DNA from 3 places in the Paenibacillus sp. FSL W8-0426 genome. Region 2 is predicted to be linked to each of the others. Evidence: riboswitches for the same ligand, from Rfam matches in the RefSeq annotation. Region 2 holds a riboswitch; each other region holds the start of a gene.

Region 1 (7,129 bases), 1.9 Mb from region 2:
AATGAATGCCCATAATGACGGTTACGGTCGTTCTGAGATGCTGCGCCGCTTTACGGGCAAGACGCTCGCACAGTTCCTGTTCCTTATGCCCCGGAATGTGCATGACCGAACCGTTAATGCGTTCCCCATCCGGATAATATGTGGCGACTGCACCGATATGCGCTTTTCCTCCTGTCACCAATAATACGCGGTCATCCCCGGTTTGAATTGCTTGAAGCTTCATCGTTTTCAAATCGAACTCATTCATCTGCGTCCACCCAACCTTCATGTTTTATGTATTTGCTGGAATTATGAGCCTCATTCGTCGCAAAGACAATGAAACACTTCACATCCCGCATAAACCATTGCGATCCCGGGAATACCAAAAAAGAACGCATTCTTGAAAGGAGGCTGCTGTCATGCGTGTTCGCCTCAACGTGGCCATTGGGATCGTCTGCATGCTGCTTTGCGTTAGTTTCTCTCCCTTACGACCTGCCGCGGCAATGGGGGATCATTCGGTGCCTTCAGGGGAGTCCAAGGAAACCATCCATTCGTCGGAGGAAGAACAGCTGACTCTGGGACAGCTTCGGCGAAAATATGCAGATACTTTCAAGACCAACGGTCCGTCGACCAAACGGGTCGCTTTAACTTTTGACGATGTGCCTGATCCTCGATTCACGCCTCAAGTGTTGGATGTTTTAAAAGAACATCATGTACGGGCTACTTTTTTCATCGTAGGCAACCGTGCTGAGAAACATCCTGACCTGGTCAAACGCATCGTGAAAGAAGGGCATGTCGTCGGCAATCACAGTTACAATCACCCCCAATTCAGCAAATTGTCCATGAGCGCATTCCGCAAACAGATTTTGCGAACCGGGGAAATCATACAGAGACTGACAGGATATACTCCAAAAATGATTCGTCCTCCGTACGGGGATATTAATGAAGAGCAGCTCAAATGGGCAGCAAGGAACCACTACAGCATCGTAAACTGGAACGTGGATTCATTGGATTGGAAGGGCATCCCCAAAGAAAAGGTCAAAGAAAACATATTATCTGCCGTCAAACCCGGCTCCATTATTCTTCAACATGCCGGTGGCGGCGTCGGGACCAATCTCAGCGGGACGGTAGAGGCATTGCCGGAGGTGATCACGGAGCTGCAAAAAAGAGGATACAAATTGGTCACTTTAGATGAAATGCTGCAAATGCCCAAAAACAGAAAAACCGTAAAATGACCGGATGCAAAAAGGTGTTCGCTTCACTCACGCTTCGTGATTGAACGAACACCTTCGTCGATTTATTTCAAAATAAAGAGTTTCACATCCTGAAACCCGAATGAACTCACGGATTGTTTGCTTCCGGGGATGAAAATATCAATGCGGTTTCCTTTGATGGCAGAACCCGTATCACGCGCCGTAGCCACAAAAGCCTGTTTAGGCAATCCCGGATGGCTGTGTCCAGTCACCAACACTTTGGTTCCGAGCGGGATGATCTTAGGATCTACCGCGATGGTACCGAGCTCAAGGTCGTTGCCGAAATAATCAACAGATCCCCACTTCCCGTTCTCGGAAGGGTCCGCCGAATACCCTGTAGCGACAACGTTCAATGTCTTGCTGTAATCAAACGTTTTGCCCCACGCCTCTACGACTTTGTCTTCATTGTTTACGTCCAGACTGGCAGCAGTTACTGCATTGGCCTGAACTTTCGATGCTGAAGCTGCAGCGGATGCGGTGCTTGTTTTGCCCGGAATGTTGATTTTCACCCCGTCATAGATATTGTACGCGGAGATGCCCGTATTGGCCTTCATCAACGTGTCGAGGGCAATGTTGTATTTCTTGGAAAGCGTATAAAAGGTATCTCCTTCTTTGGCCACATGGACGGAATCTGCGTGAGCCGGGACAGCCTGGATCAATACGGCTGCTGCTAACATGGCTGTTGCGGTTTTGACGATGCGTTTCATCGAATTAAGTCTACCTCCCTTATTATGCCTGCGAAGTTAGTTGTCGGATTCGGATGGAGGAGACCACCCTATAGGTATAGATTTACACGTATTGCTTATGTACGCCCTAATTCACCCCAAGCAGCTGCAAGGATGCGACTGCCCCTCTACTGCATCATTACTTCCCCCGCACCTTCCGTTAAGAAAGTTTCGGCACGACTAATATATCACAATATTGTAACCATGGTGCCTAGTAATTGTTACCAATCTGCAATCGCTTCCCCTTGTAATTCAGCGTATGTCCCTTGTTTCATGGGAATCCGGGGTTTCGAATGGTCGCTCGTTCCCGCTTAGATGGTAACAGAAAAGTTACTTTTTCAATCCATAGCGCACCAATCCAAGCAAAAAACCATGCCTCCTTAAACAGCAGGCATGGTTTATCTTGATACTCCAATGATCGGCTAAAGAACCTTTGCCAAAAAATCGCGGGTACGTGCATGTTTGGGTGCACCGAACACTTCTGAAGGCGTTCCGTCTTCTACGATCACTCCGCCGTCCATGAACAAAATGCGATCCCCAACTTCGCGGGCAAAGCCCATCTCATGGGTTACGATGACCATGGTCATGCCGCCTTCGGCAAGTCGTTTCATGACATCCAGCACCTCGCCGACCATTTCCGGATCAAGCGCGGAGGTCGGCTCATCGAACAGCATAACGTGCGGCTGCATGGCGAGCGCCCGGGCAATGGCGATACGCTGCTTCTGTCCGCCTGACAATTGGCTTGGATAAGCATTCTTTTTGTCGTAAAGGCCCACCGTTCTCAGCAAATCCTCCGCAATCTTGGTTGCTTCCTGGACGGATTGTTTCTTCACCTTGATCGGGGCGATTGTCACGTTCTGCAGCACCGTTTTGTGCGGAAACAGATTAAAATGCTGGAAGACCATGCCCATTTTTTCACGGGTTGCGTTAATGTTGTGTTTAGGGTCGGTGATGGATACCCCTTCAAAATTGATTTCGCCTGAAGTCGGTTGCTCCAGCAGGTTCAAGCAGCGCAAAAACGTACTTTTCCCCGAGCCCGAAGGTCCGATGACCACCACGACTTCTCCTTTTCCGATCGTTACGTCGATGCCTTTCAGCACTTCGTTTTTTCCGTAAGATTTATGCAGTTGTTTAACGTCGATCACTTGCACTCAACTTCCTTTCCAGTCGTCCCAACAGCTTGGACAAAATGAATGTCAGCACGAAGTAAATGGCTGCGGCGATCAGGAATGGATTCAAGCCCTGATACGTAATGTTTTTGACCACGCTGGCCTGATACATGATATCGACCATACCGATCACCGAAATGATGGACGATTCCTTGATAATGGTAACAAACTCGTTACCGATCGCCGGAAGGACCGCTTTGAAGGCCTGCGGCAGGACAATAAAGCGCATCGCTGCAGCTTTGCCCATCCCCAAAGACCGAGCCGCTTCCATCTGTCCGCGGTCCACGCCTTGAATACCTGCGCGGAAGATTTCCGCCAAGTAAGCACCGCTGTTGATGGACAACGTAATAATCCCTGCCTGAAGCGGCGAGAAGTTAATGCTTAAGGTCAAAGCCAGGCCGTAATAAATGATCATCAACTGGACCAGCATCGGGGTTCCACGGATCAATTCGACGTATGCCGTACCGATCCAGCGCAGGATGGCTGCGTCATGGAGACGGAACCAACAGATGATCAGACCGATGATGACACCGAAAATGACGCCAAGCGCAGACAACAGCAAGGTATAGCCCACACCTGTTGCATAAAAGCTTTTGTATTGCCAGAACACTTCCAGAATATTCGGTGTTTTGGTTTCTTTTCCCGCCATCATTTGGCTCGCTTCGGTAACCATCTGAGGGATTTTGTTTTCGCTTTTCAGTCGGGCAAGCGTTGCGTTTACGGCATTCAGAAGTTCTGTGTTTCCTTTGCGGATACCGATGGCGGCCTCTGCTTCTTCTTCGTCCGGCACTGCAGGCGCAAGCACGATGTTGTCATCCAGGTATCCGACGGCAACGGTGTCCTCCAGAATGGCTGCGTCGATACGATTGGTCTCCAATTGCAGCACAATATCGGAAATCTTGTCCAATGCAGTCAGCTTAGCACCGGCAATCTTCTGACCGATCTCTTCTTGAATAGAGCCTTTCTGCACGCCGATCTTCTGGTTCTCCAGCTCGGCCATCGTCGGGAACTTGTCCTTGTCCTCAGCGCGTACGACGATGACTTGCTTCGATTTGTAGTAGGTTTCCGAGAAGTCGATGCTTCTTCTGCGTTCATCGGTCGGGGTCATGCCCGAGATGACCATGTCGACGCGACCGCTCTGCAACGCGGGCAGAAGTCCGTCAAAGCCCATATCCTCTATGACAAGTTCTGCACCCATGTCGGCTGCAATCGCTTTGGCGATCGCGATATCGAAACCGACAATTTGGTCCTTGCCGTCAATCACTTTATGAAATTCGTACGGCGCGAAATCGGCACTTGTGCCGAGCACCAGCTTTTTGCCCTCTGAAATGCCCGTCGTGCCCGCGGCCATGGCCGTTGGAACAGCCATTGTCAGCATGACCACAAAGGCCATAAGCATCATGGTGTAACGACTTATTAATTTCAAACCTGTTCTCCCCTTACTTTATTCACATGCTTATTTCTCATAGGATGCCTGAGTCATTATAAAGGACAATGTATGAATATGCAATGCATTTTCATATTTACAACGCATGACAACGCCCTGAAAAAAATGGAGAAGCATGCTATAATCAAGAAATCGTTTTTATTTTTGCAGAAGGAGTACACCACCATGACACCCATCCAAACACAAATTTTAGCGGTTATTGATCAATATGCTTCCCGTTTCAAGGACATTTCATCATATATCGGGGCCAATCCGGAATTAGGAAATGAGGAATATCTCGCATCCGCACGTTTGAAGGAGGAGCTAACATATCACGGCTTTGCCGTTGAAGCTCCCGTTCTCGGTCTGGAGACGGCATTTATCGGCACGTACTCGGCTGCCAAATCCGGTCCGACCATTGCCCTGCTGTGCGAATATGATGCTTTGCCTGAGATTGGTCACGCATGCGGCCATCACTTGATCTGCATGATGAGCTTGGGTGCTGCCGTTGGGCTCAAGTCCATATTAGATGAAGTGGGAGGAACGCTTAAAGTTTTCGGCACACCTGCGGAGGAAACGCGGGGAGCCAAAGTTCCGATGGCGGAAGCCGGCCTGTTCGATGATTGCGATGTGGCTCTTATGGCCCATCCGTTTTACGCTTACGAAAAGTCGGGAAGCTCGCTGGCCATCGATGCCGTTCAGTTTGAGTTTCACGGCAAAGCTTCGCATGCCGCAGCTACGCCTCATGAAGGCATTAATGCGCTGGATGCGGTCATTCAAACCTTTAACGGCATCAATGCATTCCGGCAACAAGTCAAAAGCAGCGTTCGGATTCACGGCATCATTAACAGCGGCGGACAAGCGGCCAATATCATTCCCGATTATGCTTCCGCCCAGTTCTATGTCCGCGCGTCGACACGCAAAGAGCTGAACGTGCTTACGCAGCGGGTCATTCAGATCGCGGAAGGAGCCGCCCTGCAAACCGGGTGCAAACTGGTGACTTCAAATTACGAAACTTCTTATGATGAAATGGTCACCAACGAGACGTTGTCCGGCGCATTCAGCGACAATTTGCTGAAGCTCGGCATTCCTGCCCACGAAATCGTTACTGGCAATGACCACGGCTCCATGGACATCGGAAATGTATCGTTGCGTTGTCCCGCGATTCACCCCTATATTCGCGTTGTGGACGAGGTACACACGCTTCATTCCATCGAGTTCCGTGATCTGGCCTTGCAGGAACGGGCTTTGGATGGCATGATTCTGGGGGCAAAGGCAATTGCCTTAACGGCCGGCGACGTGCTGACCAACCCGCAGCTGCTTCAATCCATTCGTAAGGAGTTTGAACAATCGACTCGGTAATACCATGTTATCGGCTTCGACGTGTCTGTCTGGTCACTTATCCGTGACTGGACAAGCACTTTTTTATGTATACGGCAAGGCACGCACGATCAGCCAGTTAATCCCAGCTCCCCTTCTATGAAGTATTTCCTATAAAAAAAGCCACAGTATAGTTATACTGTGGCCATTATAGGTTGCTTTATAAAGCGTCTTGGAAACCAGAATTCATCCCAGCGAAATTCGACGGTAGATATCCATATATTGTTCTGCAGAAGAATCCCAACTGTAATCTCCGCCCATCGCGTTTTTCACTATTTTCTTCCAGCTTGCTTTATCCCGATAAAACGCCTCTGCCCGACGGATCGTATGCAGCATATCATGGGCGTTGAAATGGGTGAACGAAAACCCGTTCCCCTCTCCACTGTGTTCATTGTATGCCTGCACGGTGTCGTTCAGACCGCCCGTTTCGCGTACGATCGGCACGCTGCCATAACGCAGCGCCAGCAATTGGCTAATTCCGCAAGGTTCAAAACGCGACGGCATCAGAAAAAGATCGCTTCCGGCATAAAAACGCCGGGAAAGCCCGTCGTTAAACAAAATCTGCGCAGACATTTTAAGCGGGTGGCGGTGGGCTGCCTCGCGGAACCAGTGCTCGTAAAACTCGTCTCCCGTGCCCAAAACGGCAAATTGAAGATCATCGTAGTGCAGCAATTCATCCAAAACTCGACAGACGAGATCAAGTCCCTTTGAATCCACCAGACGCGTAACCATAACCATAAGAGGCGCATCCGGACGCACAGGCAGTCCCAGCTCCTTCTGAAGCTCCATTTTATTCTCTGTTTTTTTGGAGAGGCTTGATCTGAATTTCACCGCAATTTTCTTGTCGGTAGCCGGATTGTAGCTCATCGTATCGATGCCATTCACAATTCCGCTGAACCGATCGCCAAGCGAAGACAACAACCCGTCCAACCCATAACCGTAATAGGCCGTCTGTACTTCCTGCGCATAAGTCGGGCTTACTGTCGTGACGTGGTCGGCATAAACGACCCCTGCTTTCAGGAAATTGACGTTACCATAATATTCTGCGCCTTCCATCGTAAAGTAACGACTATGCAGCTGAAGCAATTCACCGAACACTTCATAGGGAAAAATGCCTTGGTACAGCAGGTTATGTATGGTAAACACCGTACGGATCTCCGTATAAAACGGATGGTGGGCGTAATGTGCCTGAAGCAG
Region 2 (7,129 bases):
ACGGTACCGTGCAGTTTGACGATTCGGAATGTTGACCATTCGAAGGAAAGACTCATTTTTTCTTAACTATACCTTTGCATGACCGTGCATTTGTTTTATAATGGGGTTATGTTAGGGAGAGGAGGCAACACCATGGGAAACCAACCGGCAACAGAACAGTTTTTTATGGATAAGCTGGCTGAATCAAAAGTTCATTTTGAACGTGCCCTGGATTGTAAACATACGGAATTTGATGACCTTTATCCCTATATGATTGAACATCCGCAGTTTTTCTGGTACAAACGCTACGTTGCCTGGTCAGAGCTGCTGACGATCGTGGGCTTGTGCGAAGAGTTGTCCTTCTCTTGGAAAGAACAATTTACGCCGCATCAAGTGGAGTACCTGGAATCACGCGTGATGTCCGCCAAGGTGCTTGATTTCTGGTTTGAGAAGAACGACAGCAAAGAGCACGCTCAGCGATAATTTTCAGTAGGGAACCACTTAGGAATGACACGGCAGCAGTCACGCGAGACCTAAATGAATTTCATTTAGGTCTCTTTTTGTAGCACGTTGCCGTTTAGCACAGATACAGACCATCATTTTATAGAAAGTCGAGGCCATGAATCATGATTAGCGATGAAGAATTGAATGCGCTCCGCTTGTCGGGAGAAAAAGTGAGGGTGGTGCGCGACGAGTTGGAATCCAACGACGTGAAAGGCATTGTCGTTGCGTGGGACGATGAGCAGGTTCTCATTCGTCGTCAAAATCGGCGAGTGGTCAAGCTGGATCGCCATTACAGCTTCCAACGTTTCAGCGAACCCCGTCGAAGCCCGCTGAAGGAGTAGCTGTCTGCATCAGGATTATTCCTGAGGTTAACTGGATTTACCATGGACGTTTGGGCATAGTTGTCTGCTCCGGGAGACAGGATAAGGTCGGTGAGTGACTGGAACCTATCTGTGAGGGGATGATTGCAACATGACACTGATGAACGATAAAGTCCATGCGTACAAGGATCAGATTGGCGAATTGGAAGGTTTGCTTCCCGGCGTGGTCAAGTCCTATCACGAATTTACGGGCGAGTGTTTTCAGCCAGGCGCCATCGACGCCAAAACGAAACAATTAATCGCGCTGGGCATCGGATTGTTTGCGAATAATGAAGTGTGCACGCTCTACCACGTGCAGGAGGCCCGTGCCAAGGGAGCTTCCGATCAGGAAATACTGGAGGCCGTTGCTGTCGCCGGAGCCGTTGGAGGCGGACACGCCCTGTCTCAAGGGGCTCTTAGGGTTCAGAAGGCACTGCATTAATCCGATAAGCCCATATTTGCACCAAAAAACCAGACAAGGCTCGAGCCCTGTCTGGTTTTTTGGCATTCTTGGTTAGAGTACAATGTTTCTCAAGTGATCTGGATGAACAAGTGCGGTATCGTTTAAATTTTTCCAAGCATTTTGTTATACATGAATTCGCCGGTTACACGGCGTGCAGTGACGTAGCGGTCGCTGAAATAAGGATTGGACAATTTGGTGATGCTGACGCCTTTGCTGCTTGAAGCATGGGCGAAGTTGCCTCCACCGATATACACGCCTGTATGAGAGATGCCTTTTCCAGTGGTATTGAAAAATACAAGGTCGCCTGTGCGAAGGTTGGCTTTGGAAACAGCGGTGCCAGCCTTGGCTTGTGCCTGCGAGGTACGCGGCAGCTCGATGCTGTATTTGTTAAACAGGTATCTCATAAATCCGGAACAATCGAAGCCGGCCATTGTTGTGCCGCCCCACTTGTACGGAATGCCAGTCATGCTGTTGACTACGGTATTGATGCTGCTTGCTTCGGTTGCTGTTGCACCGGAAGTAAATAAAACGGCTGCGCCGAATAAGGACAGGATAAGCTTTTTCAAAATGTTATGTTCTCCCTTCGATGCCTACGGAGTTAGCTAAGGGTTCGGTAGAAGGTTCCCTATATTTCCTATGTATCGGAATAATTCACCCGGTATGGTTCCCCCGTTTTCACTAATGAAACTCGGCACATGAATAATGAATATTTTGTAACCATTTGAAATGATATTGCATAAATACGAAATTGTCAAATCGTTCTGAAACGGTTATCTGCACCGCCATGTTAACGGAATTCTCATTTTTTATGCTCAAATTGCGAAAAGGCTGTCGTTTTTCGGTTACAAAAAAGTAACCACCGTTTCAACAGCTAATGGAATGGACAAATAAATAGTTTGTCGCCTGACTACAGCATCCATTTCCTTTTGCGTCATTTTGCTGTTCATCATGGCTGTTAATGTGTTGACAGAGTTTCGGTTTCTATGATATATTCTTCCTTGTCGCCGTGATATTTCCGGAGATATACCACATATGCGGTCGTGGCGGAATTGGCAGACGCGCACGGTTCAGGTCCGTGTGGGCTAACCCCCCGTGGAGGTTCGAGTCCTCTCGACCGCATCAATACAACCATAAGAAAGCTCTTGAATTTCCTTATTTGGAGATTCAGGAGCTTTTTTCATCTTTAGGAACGCCTGTGTAACGCGGTCACGCTGTACCGGCGTGCCATTGGCCATCATTTCGTCCAGTGCGGCGGGAGAGATTTGCCACGAGACGCTGTATTTGTCCTGAATCCAGCCATACTTTTCACGGAACGGATGTAATTGTCATCTTGGTTATGTTCATAATGGAAAAAATAACCTCGGATACCCCCTAGATTTCAAGACACAATGTACATAAAGGGGTGAACCGTTATGAAGAAAAAAGGGATTCGAATGTGGCCTGTGATCCTTATATCGATCATGCTGATCGGATGCCAGAACTCGAAGCCCAAAGAACAGGATTTGATGCGAATAAATTCCGCCAGTGGAGAAAATGCGAAGAAAGTCATTTTCCTGATGGTAGACTCTTTGATGGTTCAGGCGATTGACCAAGGAATCGGCAAGCAGGAGCTTCCGACATTAAAATTTCTGATCGAACACGGACAATATTATAAAAACCTGGTCAGTTCCTTTCCCACGATGTCCGTCACGATCGACAGCTCATTGCTTACCGGTGCGTATCCGGACATTCACCGTGTGCCGGGTCTGACGTGGTACTCAGCGGAAACCAAGAGAATGATCAACTATGGAACCGGACCGATGGAAGTGCTCAGGCTCGGAGTGAATCGGGTACTTGCTGATGCGCTGATCCATTTGAACGGGAGTCATTTGAGCAAGAATTTGCCTACGATCTATGAGGACTTAGCCCGGCAAGGGTTTAAGTCTGGTTCGATCAACGGCCTGATTTACAGGGGGGCGTCCGATCATAAGTTGTCGATACCCGATTGGATTCAAGGTCCTGCTTCTTTACCGAAAGAGATTCATGTGAAAGGGCCGGACCTGTTGTCCCTGGGTTCGTTGTCTAATCCGTTTCAGGGGATAAAAAACTTGCCGGACGGTGTAACGAATCGGTTGGGCATCCATAATGACTTCGCTATTGAAGCCGTAAAATATTTGATTCACTCCAATACATTGCCGGATTTTTTGTTTGTTTATTTGCCGGACTTGGACCGGGAGTTACATAAAAAAGGTCCCACTGGACTTCATGGAGTCAAAAAGTTGGATCAGCAGCTTCAATCTGTATTGGAAACATTCGGTTCTCCGGAGAAAGCCTTGAAAGAGGCCGTATTTGTCATTGCAGGCGACAGCGGAATGACACAGATTTTGCCTGCCAAGCAAAATCCGGTCATTGATCTGCCTTCTTTGCTCGGAGACGCCACCATTTTGCGTCCGGGTGAAGCCGTATCGGAAGATACGGATATCGTGCTCGCCGTCAATGAAACGATGGCCTATGTATATTCATTGAAAGCGGATCGATCCCTGAGAGACACGGCAAATGTATTGAAGAGCGATCCGCGCATCGATTTCGTTTCCTGGAAAGACCAGGAATGGATATACGCCATTCAGGGGGCAACAGGCAAACAGATCAAATTTAAAGCAGGCGGCAATCTAACTGATCCATACAACCAATCATGGACGGTCGAACAGGATCAAGAGGTGCTGGATTTAAGCATAAACACGGCCACACATTCATTGAATTACGATCAATATCCCGATGTTCTGAAACGTTTGTCAAGCGCGCTCCGTTCACACCAAGGCGAATTTTTGGTTGTCACGGCAAAACCGGGATATGAATTGACGGGCGGCAGTTCACCTGCGCATAAGGGCGGAGGCGGTCATGGTTCCATTCGCAAAATGGAATCGCTTGTTCCCTTGATCATCAGCGGAACAGACCAAAAGCCGGAACACTTGCGAATGGTCGACTTAAAAGCTTATTTGCTTAATCTCGTAACAAAGAAGGCCCAGAAAAGCAATAGGTGAAAAGAGAAGGCGTTTCAAATGCCCTCTTTCATTATTGGTGACCGTGTTGATAAACAAACTCTTTGATGAATTCGTTCAAGGTACCCGCAGATTTTGTAGGGATCTTTGCAGCGTTCATGCATTGATCATGAGACCACCGGTATACTTTTATACCGGTGGTTGTTTGGTGTTTATTGCTGCTGTACTTAGAACATTTTTCGAACAGGCGACATCATTGGACGCCAGTCAATGCTGTTTTATCTTAGCCGCCGTGTAACCCCATAGGTAGCCAATCCAACTCCTACAGCCAATAACGACATTAGGATTCCCCGATTATTTAGGAGTCGCGTCCATTGCATGCCATTTCACCACCTTTTTGAATGGTTATTCTTATCCGAATAACGGTCTTTATTTTTCGTACAGTCCGATCTCTTCATTCATGGGAATGTAACCTTTGACTTCCTGTAACTTCAATTTGGAGTTTGTTGTTCGATAAAAATAGGTTGACCCCGTAATTAATACACGGTATCTTAGTCTTTGTTGCAGGTTCGAGTCCTCTCGACCGCATCCACAAATCATAAGCAAAACTCCAGAGAAACTCTGGAGTTTTTTCATAATATAAGTAGAGGCGGGGAAGCGCATATGACCAATCATAGAATTGAAGCTTTGAGCCAGGAAACTCTGGGGAGCTTTTTAGCATATTGCAGGAAGCACCGTAATGAAGTGGATGATTCGTTTTTATACGAAGAGGACTTGCGCGACTTTGCCATCCATGAAGACAATCCGACCTATATTGCCCTGGATTCGGCGGAGGAAGTGGTTGGCGCAGTTTCGCTCATTAAAGATGCTTATCACCGCAAAGGGCGGCGTGGGCGGTTCCGCATTTTTCACGCCGAAGTGAGTGATCTCACTCTACACGGCCGATTGTTGAAGTCGATTATACAGCATGGGAAAGGGCTGGATCACCTGTTTGTTTTTGTGCCAACCGTACATCACGAATTTATGGAAACGTTGAAAAAGCTGGATTTCAAGCTGGAGCGATATGCCTTTATTCTGGTACATCATCAGCTCGAAAAGCCGGCTTTCGAGGTACCTGACGGATATCGATTGGAAGCTTTCCGTACGGGATTGGACGAAGCGGCATGGGCAGAAATCCGAAACGCGGGTTTCGCCAAGCTGAAAGGAAATGAAACACCGGTAACACCGGACATGGTAACCAAAATGGTTGCGGAGGAGGATTACCTTGAGGGCGGGATGCTGATGCTGTATCATGGGGACCGGCCTGTTGGAATCGTGCGGGGTTCGGACGATGAATTCCAAGGAGCATCGATCATGAACATCGGGCCGGTTGCGCTTGTTCCTGAATACCAAGGAAAAGGGCTGGGGAGAATTCTCCTTAGAGCGGCAATGGCGTTCGCGGTTGAACAAGGGTACTCTCAAGCGATCCTGTGCGTCAATGCCGAGAATGAACGAGCCAAGAACCTCTACCTTCAGGAAGGCTTTCAGCAAGTGGAAGCTGCCGCCAATTTAAGGTATGATCTAACTAAATGACGGATAAGCTGCGGGATATCCGCTCTTGAATCTTTGTTCATTGCTGGGGCGCTAACATAGTGATTCGTCCTTGTATCAGCATAAATATGACATGACAGGCTTGCGTTCCAGCGATATTGGCAAGCCTGTTTGACGTGCAATTTTTTACCGGAAAGACTGGGTCAGCAGCGTACATATTCACTCCTCCAATATGAAACAATGAGTACACGGACATAAGGAGGGGGTTATGATGAAAAAGCAAGATGTAGGCCAACAAGCGCGAATAGGCAAAAACAGGGCCGTAAAAGTGATCATGGCCGGTGCGATGGTGCTAATGCTGCTGCAGGGCTCAGCCGGGGCATTTGGAGCTGCTGCAGGTCGCTCCGACTTGATTGAACATGCCAATGCTGGATGGAACATGCAGAAGCCAGCCGGCAAGGATGGTTCAGGCATTGAATCCTCTGAACCGCATAAGCGGCTTGCCATTATTATCGACGACGCAGGCAACGACATGAAGGGCACGGCGGAAATATTGGCTGTGCCTGCGAAGCTGACGGTGGCGGTCATGCCTTTTTTGCCGACAACGAAAAAGGACGCGGTCGCTGCGCATGAAAAGGGCATGGACGTCATTGTCCATATGCCCATGGAACCGAAAAAGGGAAGACCTGAATGGCTCGGTCCGGGCGCCATCACGTCAGGACTAAGCGATGAGGAGGTCCGGGAGCGGGTAGAAAGAGCAATCGATGACGTTCCTTATGCCATCGGCATGAACAATCATATGGGCTCCAAAATCACTTCAGACAAACGCATTATGTCCGTCGTACTGGATGTGTGCCGGGAGCGAGGGCTGTTTTTTGTGGACAGCCGCACCAATTTCCGCTCGATCGTCGGCGAACTGGCCGTCCAGAAAAACATGCCTCCCATCGGCAATGACATATTTCTGGATGACCGCAATACGCAGCAGCACATCCGTAAACAGATGGACGCTGCCGTGAAACATACGCTCGATAAAACCAATTGCGTGGTGATCGGTCATGTCGGCCATACCGGATTGAACACATCCGCCGTCGTTCATGAGGCGATGATACGCTACAAAGGACAGGTTGAATTCGTCGGTATTGGCGATTTGGCCCGGGAAGTATGGAGTTGGAACGCTTTTCCTACACAGCCGATAGATAAAAAATAATGCCGTCAGCGATAGCCTCTGCGATCCGCTTCTGTCCTTCGGAATCGTTGATCATGGCCAGATCCCCGGCATTGCTCAAAAATCCTGTCTCGACGATAACGGCGGGCTG
Region 3 (7,129 bases), 650 kb from region 2:
ATGCAGCCAAGCTTAGTGCCATCCATGCCCCGATAAGTACTGTCGTCCATTTCTTCAAATGATTATACCTCCAAAATGGTTGATTTCCCCAATCATTACCCTGTCTTTCCTCATTTCAAACCCATTTCACAGAAAACGATCCTTGATGTCCGGTGAAGGAAGCATGCACGTCTCATCCTTGCCGAACCAGCGGTACCGATTGCGGGCAATGACGCCATATACCGCATCACGCAGCGGCCTTGGTATGATCACGAATCCATACAGCAGCGGGTAAGGAAACTTCAGGCCTTTGGCAAGCTTCAGCGCGGCAGTAGACCGCGTGTAATACTTCCCGTCTTCAATCAGCACGAATGTATCCATGCGATCGACCGGAAGCCTTCCTTGTTCAAGCAATCTTTTGGCCACATCCGATTGAAGCGAGGCGAAATGGTACTTTCCTTTCGGGTCGCGCTTGATGATCCATTTGGTGACTCCCTGACAAAAGTGGCATACGCCGTCCACAAGCACGATGGGATGCTCCTGTCGTTTTTTCGATTCATGTTCGGACATTTTCTCAATCTCCTCCAGCTATTATAGAAGCTGTGCACCGCTCGCGATGCATTTAAAGGTACATGTTCTTCCGTTCATATAGAAAAAGAGCGCAGGCTTGCGCCCACGCTCGTATCTGCCCGGCAATTACTCGGCAATTGCCTTTTCTACCCACTGGTCATCCATCATTTGTTGATGGAGGTCTGCTGCATACTGGTCCATGCATTTGCAAATGAAATCTTTGCGGCATACTGGACAAGGCGTTTTCTGCAGACGGCTGATGTTGGTCAATTTCCATTCCGGAGTACGGGAATAGAACACGCGGCAATGGGTGCCGTCCACCAATTTCATCGTAAACTCGTACAATCCGTCTTTTTCGTTTTTGCTCGCGATTTGCAATGTTGCAATGCTCGGTCTATAAGACATGGAGATCACCTGTCAATTCAAATTTGTTCCTGCATTAGCTTTCTCAGTACTCAAACATATTAAAGAAATTTTAGCTTAATGTCAACTCGCCTGCCATGCCGCATTGCCGGGATCTCCATATCAGAAACGCGGGCGCACCGGATCTTCTCACGGGAAGCCTCATTAACCCCCGAACAAAATATCCAGAATCGTCCCGACCTGGCCTTGCTTTTTGCCTTTCAACACGCTTGGGTCAAACACCTCGACATAACCGCAGGAAGAACAAGAGACGAACAAATAATGGTTGTGCTGGATATCGAACACTTTGCTGAGTCCTGCTCCCGACATGGACACTTCCTTGATGTCGCAATCCGTCCCCCGACATTTCGAACATACGAACCGGCGCTCAATCATTTCTTCAATACTCATCAAGCGTTCCCCCTCTTCTTTTCTGGACGTCGGATCAGACAGGTTTGGGTTTATGTAAAAGAGTACGATATGCATCATGCCATTTCCTGCTATGAAATGCTTATTGTTGAAAAACAGGACCCTGCCGGATTGCGGCAGAGCCCCCGATTCGGATCCGATGTTAAAGTTCGCCCAGCGTTATACCACGTTCAACACAACGTCGATATTGCCCCGGGTCGCCTTGGAATACGGACAAAATTCATGCGCTTTGCGAGCCAGCTCCTCCGCTTGGCTGCGTTCGATTCCTTCCATATTGACGTCGAGTCGGACCGCCAGCTTGAAACCGTCGTCTTCCGGGTCTTTGCCGATCGAAACGTTGCTGGTGACGACGACGTCCCCAAGCTTCACTCCTGCCTTACGGGCCACATTGGCCAGCGCACTCTCGTAACAGGCTCCGTAACCTGCTGCAAACAACTGCTCCGGATTCGTACCTTCACCGCCTGATCCGCCCAATTCCTTAGGCATGGCGAGCTCATGTTTGAGCACTCCGTCCAAAGAAGCTACCGAACCCGTGCGTCCGCCTTTAACTGTTGCCGTTGCCGTATATAAAGCCTGCATCGATGATCTCTCCTTTAACATGGTTAGTATTATCGCTTATGTTCCAATTAAACCGCTGAGTCGTTTTGAAACGTTATTCATCGCTATTCCGGTTCTGACAGCATCGAATGGGTTAACCTATCGTCTGAAACACCGCCCGCCTTCTTTGCAAGCCGCCAACTATTCCTATCCATTCTTTTTTGTTTGGCGCCACTTCAGAAAAATTGTCCTTTTACATAAAAGTTGCACTAGACAAAAATATTTGAGGGTGTACAATGTAAACAACGACATATCTTTTCGGACATAAGCTTCTCGTCATTCCAAACCTTCATTTCATCGAAACTATAGATAATCGTTATTAAATCCATTAAAAGTCAGGTGATGATTCCATGAGCAAAAGAAATCCATTCCACACCTCCTCAGCCGAACAGCTTGCAGCAGCAGGCGCGATGCCTTCCCTCGGGGAAGCCCATAGTTCCATGAGAGTGCCCAAAAACGCGGCCTGGTGGAAAAAATTCCTCGCCTTCGTCGGCCCGGGTTACATGGTTGCCGTCGGATATATGGACCCCGGCAACTGGGCGACCGACATATCGGGAGGCTCGCAATTCGGGTATACGCTCCTGTCGGTAATCCTCATTTCGAATCTGATGGCCGTTGTGCTGCAAGCACTCGCAGGCAAACTCGGCATCGTTACCGGACGCGACCTTGCCCAAGCTTGCCGCGAACGGTTCAGCATGCCTGTAGTCATCATGCTGTGGTTGTTATGCGAACTCGCGATCGCTGCAACCGATCTCGCCGAAGTGATCGGGTCGGCCATCGCCCTGAAACTGTTGTTTAACATTCCAATGCTGTATGGCGTCATCATTACCGCAGTGGACGTGCTGCTGGTCCTGCTTTTGCAAAACAAAGGTTTTCGGGCCCTTGAAACGCTCGTCATCGTGCTGATGGCCACCATTGCCCTCTGTTTCGGCATCGATCTGTTTCTCGCCAAACCGGACATGGGCGGAGTGCTGCACGGCTTTGTACCCAGCGCGGAAATTTTGCAAAACCCAGCCATGTTATACATCGCGATCGGCATCATCGGGGCTACCGTTATGCCCCATAACCTGTATCTGCATTCGTCCATCGTACAGACCCGCCAGATCGAGCAGACATCCCGTGGCAAAAGAGAAGCAATCCGTTACTCCACCATGGATTCCACGATCGCTTTGACGCTGGCCCTGTTCATCAATGCCGCCATTTTGATCGTGTCGGCGGCCGTTTTCCACAGTGCAGGCATGACGCAGGTCGCCGAAATCGCCGATGCCTATCACCTGCTGACGCCGCTGCTGGGCACAACGATCGCAAGCGTTCTGTTCGGCGTTGCCCTGCTTGCTTCCGGCCAGAATTCCACGCTGACAGGAACCCTGTCCGGACAGATCGTCATGGAAGGTTTCCTGAACATCCGGATTCCCGCCTGGCTGCGCAGGCTGGTTACACGGCTTATTGCCATCATCCCGGCCGTCATCGTTACCGCCATTGCCGGCGAACACGGTACCGAGGAACTGCTCATTCTGAGCCAGGTCATTTTGTCTTTGCAGCTGCCGTTTGCCGTCATCCCGCTGGTCATGTTTACGAGCGATAAAAAAAGCATGGGCGAGTTTGCCAACAAACCATGGCTGAAAATAGCATCCTGGTTTATTGCTGGTATCATCGTCGTCCTGAACGTGTACCTCATTATCCAGACTTTCGCACTCCTCTAAAAAAATAAGGCTGATCGTCGCAAGCACCGGAGTGCCTGCACGATCAGCCTTTTCTTCGATGAAACGGAGGATGAACACAGCATTATAATGTAACTATTAATGAAACCTAATCCTCGCCAGGCAAAAACAGCGGCAGCAGCTGCTCCAGCGATTCAACCGTCCAGTCCGGCTGCTCGTCCGCCGAGCGTTCAGGCTGAAACCTTCCGTAACCTTGCAATATGCGTACAGTGCGCATGCCCAGTTTGCTTGCCGGAACGATGTCGTTATCGATTCGGTCCCCAATCATAACAGCCTCATCAGGCTCGCATTCCGCCTGCTTCAACGCTACCGCGTATAATCCGGGATCCGGTTTGGATACGCCCTCTTCTGCCGAGCATGCCAGGACGTCCACGTATTTGCGCAAGCCATACCTTTCAAGCCGCTCTTCCGTGCCCAGGCTTTGATTGGCAATGATGCCGATCCGATAACGGCCGGATAACGCATGCAGCACACGCTCCGCAGCAGCAAAAGGATGCTCAAGCTCCTTCCGGAACTTCAGTTTTTCCTGAATCCGTGCCCGGTGCTCCTCATGATCGATCAAGGTACGAATAGCTACCCGCATCGGCCACTGCTCGTACTTGCTGTAACATTCGACAAAGATCTCGCGCACCTTTTCGATGTTCACATGATACCCGAGCATTCGGGCTTCCCGCACAAACTGGCCGATGATGTCGTCCACCGGCTCCCACTCATCCACCAACGTATCCCCAACATCAAAAAACAACCATTTGATACCACCAATATCCGGCACGTTACTCCTCCTTGCTCACCTTGAACGCATCCTCCCAATCATCAACGCGAGCCTCATCCGGCGAATCTTTTACCATTCAAAAGGTCGCTGTTTTCAGGCCCGTCTTCCAACATTAAAAAAAGAAGACCCGTATCCAGAAAGAGTCTTCTTGGTTTTTCACACATATAATTAAGCTAATTATAACAGCCGCCTAACATCGGATCAATCACCAACAGCCCGCCCTTATCTGTTGAGCAGAAATCCGACCTCTCCATTCATCGAATACACGATCCGATCGGCACCCATACCGCGATAAATGCCTTTGGGATGGCTCTGTTCCGTAATGACGCACAACGTCTTGGATGTCCACGATCTGCAGATTTGCAGATAGCGGCAGGTGAGATTAAGGCTGTTCTCAAAAATAAAAACATTGCCCACATTTCCCTGCGGCAGAAACCACTTTTGCGCCGATGCCGTATTCATGCGAATGACGTTCTCTACGCCGATCCGCCGCAATTTGCGTTCTTCGCCCGCACTGTTCGTCAGCACGGCAAAAGGTACCTTTTTGTACATCAACAGCTTCACAAATTTGCGCCCTGCTTCATTCGGGGCCGTGACCAAAACCATCTCGTTATCCATTATTCGTTCCTCCCTCTGACGTGAAAAGACAACAAAAAAGAAGCGTGGGGGACCAAGGCCGCCCGAACGCTTCTTCAATCCATGACAAATAACATTCGCCACGAATAACGTACGGCTTGTTGCCTCTCCCTTTAACGCTTACGAGGTTAGCTGACGGATTCGGGCGCGAGAGTCGCCCTATTTCCGGCATAGCCGGAAAATTCACCCCATAGATGCATCGCATCCGATTGGTTCCCCCGTTTTCCATTCCGACCGGAACGGAAACTCAGCGATTAAAAACATCGTTCATGTTATCGATATGAATCATACACCCCTGACAAGTCGGTGTAAAGTCGGTGCAGCTCTCCGAAAAGGCGGATTTATGGCACTTTGCTTTAATGAGATCGCTTACATATGTACTAATCTCCACCTTTCTCGTTTAAACTATCTAATTCTCGCTCTGGTAGAAATTCCACATGATAACGGAAAGGAAGAAACAAGACACTGGCATCCCAAATGATTCCAATTATAATTTTGCATTAATTAATTGCATCAAATATAATAGAGATATAAAAAGATCACCGCATCGATACTACTCATTTGGAGGCGAATATTATGTCCATCTACGATTACAAAGTGAACACGCTTCGTGGCCAGGAAGTCGAAATGTCCCAATACCGCAACAAGGTCCTGCTGATCGTCAACACTGCGAGCAAATGCGGCCTAACCCCGCAATACGAAGGCTTGCAAAAGCTGTATGACAAGTTCCAGAACAGCGATTTCGAAGTATTGGGGTTTCCAAGCAACCAGTTCGCTCAGGAAAAGGGCTCTTCCGACGACATCGCCGAATTTTGCCAGATGAACTATGGCGTCAGCTTCCCGATGTTCGAGAAGATCGACGTGAACGGCAGCAGCGCCCACCCTCTTTTTCAGCATTTGACCAAGGAAGCGCCAGGCCTGCTAGGTTCGAAGGCCATCAAATGGAATTTCACTAAATTTCTGGTCGACCGGGACGGCCGCGTGCTCAAACGTTATGCTCCCCAAACGACGCCTGATCAGATTGAAGCCGATATTGCGGAGCTGCTGCATCAATAACAACATTTCAACAGAGATGGATTGATGTCACGATGCATTCATTTTTCATAAGGTCATCCCCTTGAAGAACCGTGTTGCAGCCCGGAAAGGCTTTTCGAAAAATCGGTGATGCAGCACGGCTTTTTTATGCCTTTTTGCAGAAAACAAAAAAAGAAGCATTCCGATGATCGGAATGCTTCTTTTGTTCTACTTCATTATAATGCGGTCGAGAGGACTCGAACCTCCACGGGCGTACGCCCACTACCCCCTCAAGATAGCGTGTCTGCCATTCCACCACGACCGCATGTCGTATTAGCGGCAACAAAAATGATTATACAGGGTTTCAAAGGAAAAGTAAAGCTATTTTTAACATTAAATTTTGGTGCCGAATGTATCGTCATTTTCCAACATCATATTGCATAAGATGGTATCTGATTTGAACATTTCGCCATCATTTTATTTTCGGTTCTGAAGCAATTCCGAACAATTACATAACATAACATTAACACGAAAAGGATAATAAAATAACATATTTTATTTCACCAATCAAAAATACAGCTTACCATTGACAAAACGCAGACATTTGTGTAAATATATATATCATATAATTCGGATTTTTACCGATATAAGTGATTTGGAACCTACAACAAAGTCATATTATATGACACAAAATGAACATAGGAGGCGAAAATGGTGAACCGAGGAAATAAGCTGCTCGATTATGTCAAACTGCTTGATTCCTCTATCCAGGTCGGAGGCTTCACCCATTTCTTCGGCATGGATACGCACATCCAGGATGGGAACATTCGCAATGCTGCTGATCTCGAATCGTTCATGCGTTGTCAGATGCATCCCAGCATCACCCGCCTTGAAGGGATGGCCATCAAAGGCATCTATAGTGCCGCCGACCAAAACGACACCTGGCGGCTGGCACTAATCGACAAACTCGTACATGTACAGCGCACCCCTGCCAACCAACGAGAGCAAG

What was found. A riboswitch is a leader RNA that binds a small molecule or an ion and turns the genes downstream of it on or off. The one in region 2 is predicted to bind cyclic di-AMP.
Region 1: linked by a shared signal. The riboswitch ahead of MKY59_RS17940 (3D domain-containing protein) and the one ahead of MKY59_RS09770 (C40 family peptidase) in region 2 are both predicted to bind cyclic di-AMP.
Region 3: linked by a shared signal. The riboswitch ahead of MKY59_RS06635 (hypothetical protein) and the one ahead of MKY59_RS09770 (C40 family peptidase) in region 2 are both predicted to bind cyclic di-AMP.

The regions. Positions count from the first base shown of each region.
Region 1 covers NZ_CP150203.1:4,028,151-4,035,279, forward strand. Annotated here, with positions in the region: gene MKY59_RS17930 (hypothetical protein) at 1-247, opposite strand, end outside; gene MKY59_RS17935 (polysaccharide deacetylase family protein) at 399-1,214, shown strand; gene MKY59_RS17940 (3D domain-containing protein) at 1,277-1,939, opposite strand; cyclic di-AMP (ydaO/yuaA leader) riboswitch at 1,949-2,144, opposite strand; gene MKY59_RS17945 (amino acid ABC transporter ATP-binding protein) at 2,380-3,102, opposite strand; gene MKY59_RS17950 (ABC transporter substrate-binding protein/permease) at 3,089-4,552, opposite strand; gene MKY59_RS17955 (M20 family metallopeptidase) at 4,739-5,914, shown strand; gene glgA (glycogen synthase GlgA) at 6,119-7,129, opposite strand, start outside.
Region 2 covers NZ_CP150203.1:2,112,801-2,119,929, forward strand. Annotated here, with positions in the region: gene MKY59_RS09750 (xanthine phosphoribosyltransferase) at 1-35, shown strand, start outside; gene MKY59_RS09755 (hypothetical protein) at 133-462, shown strand; gene MKY59_RS09760 (hypothetical protein) at 606-824, shown strand; gene MKY59_RS09765 (carboxymuconolactone decarboxylase family protein) at 955-1,284, shown strand; gene MKY59_RS09770 (C40 family peptidase) at 1,407-1,871, opposite strand; cyclic di-AMP (ydaO/yuaA leader) riboswitch at 1,878-2,009, opposite strand; tRNA gene MKY59_RS09775 (tRNA-Leu) at 2,340-2,424, shown strand; gene MKY59_RS09780 (alkaline phosphatase family protein) at 2,718-4,325, shown strand; gene MKY59_RS09785 (GNAT family N-acetyltransferase) at 5,028-5,855, shown strand; gene MKY59_RS09790 (divergent polysaccharide deacetylase family protein) at 6,085-7,020, shown strand; gene MKY59_RS09795 (N-acetylmuramoyl-L-alanine amidase) at 6,995-7,129, opposite strand, start outside.
Region 3 covers NZ_CP150203.1:1,467,551-1,474,679, reverse strand. Annotated here, with positions in the region: gene MKY59_RS06670 (DUF6612 family protein) at 1-58, opposite strand, end outside; gene MKY59_RS06665 (thiol-disulfide oxidoreductase DCC family protein) at 127-549, opposite strand; gene MKY59_RS06660 (hypothetical protein) at 676-954, opposite strand; gene MKY59_RS06655 (zinc ribbon domain-containing protein) at 1,117-1,362, opposite strand; gene MKY59_RS06650 (organic hydroperoxide resistance protein) at 1,540-1,959, opposite strand; gene MKY59_RS06645 (Nramp family divalent metal transporter) at 2,388-3,680, shown strand; gene MKY59_RS06640 (HAD family hydrolase) at 3,787-4,470, opposite strand; gene MKY59_RS06635 (hypothetical protein) at 4,693-5,088, opposite strand; cyclic di-AMP (ydaO/yuaA leader) riboswitch at 5,209-5,369, opposite strand; gene MKY59_RS06630 (glutathione peroxidase) at 5,683-6,162, shown strand; tRNA gene MKY59_RS06625 (tRNA-Leu) at 6,363-6,445, opposite strand; gene MKY59_RS06620 (urease accessory UreF family protein) at 6,835-7,129, shown strand, end outside.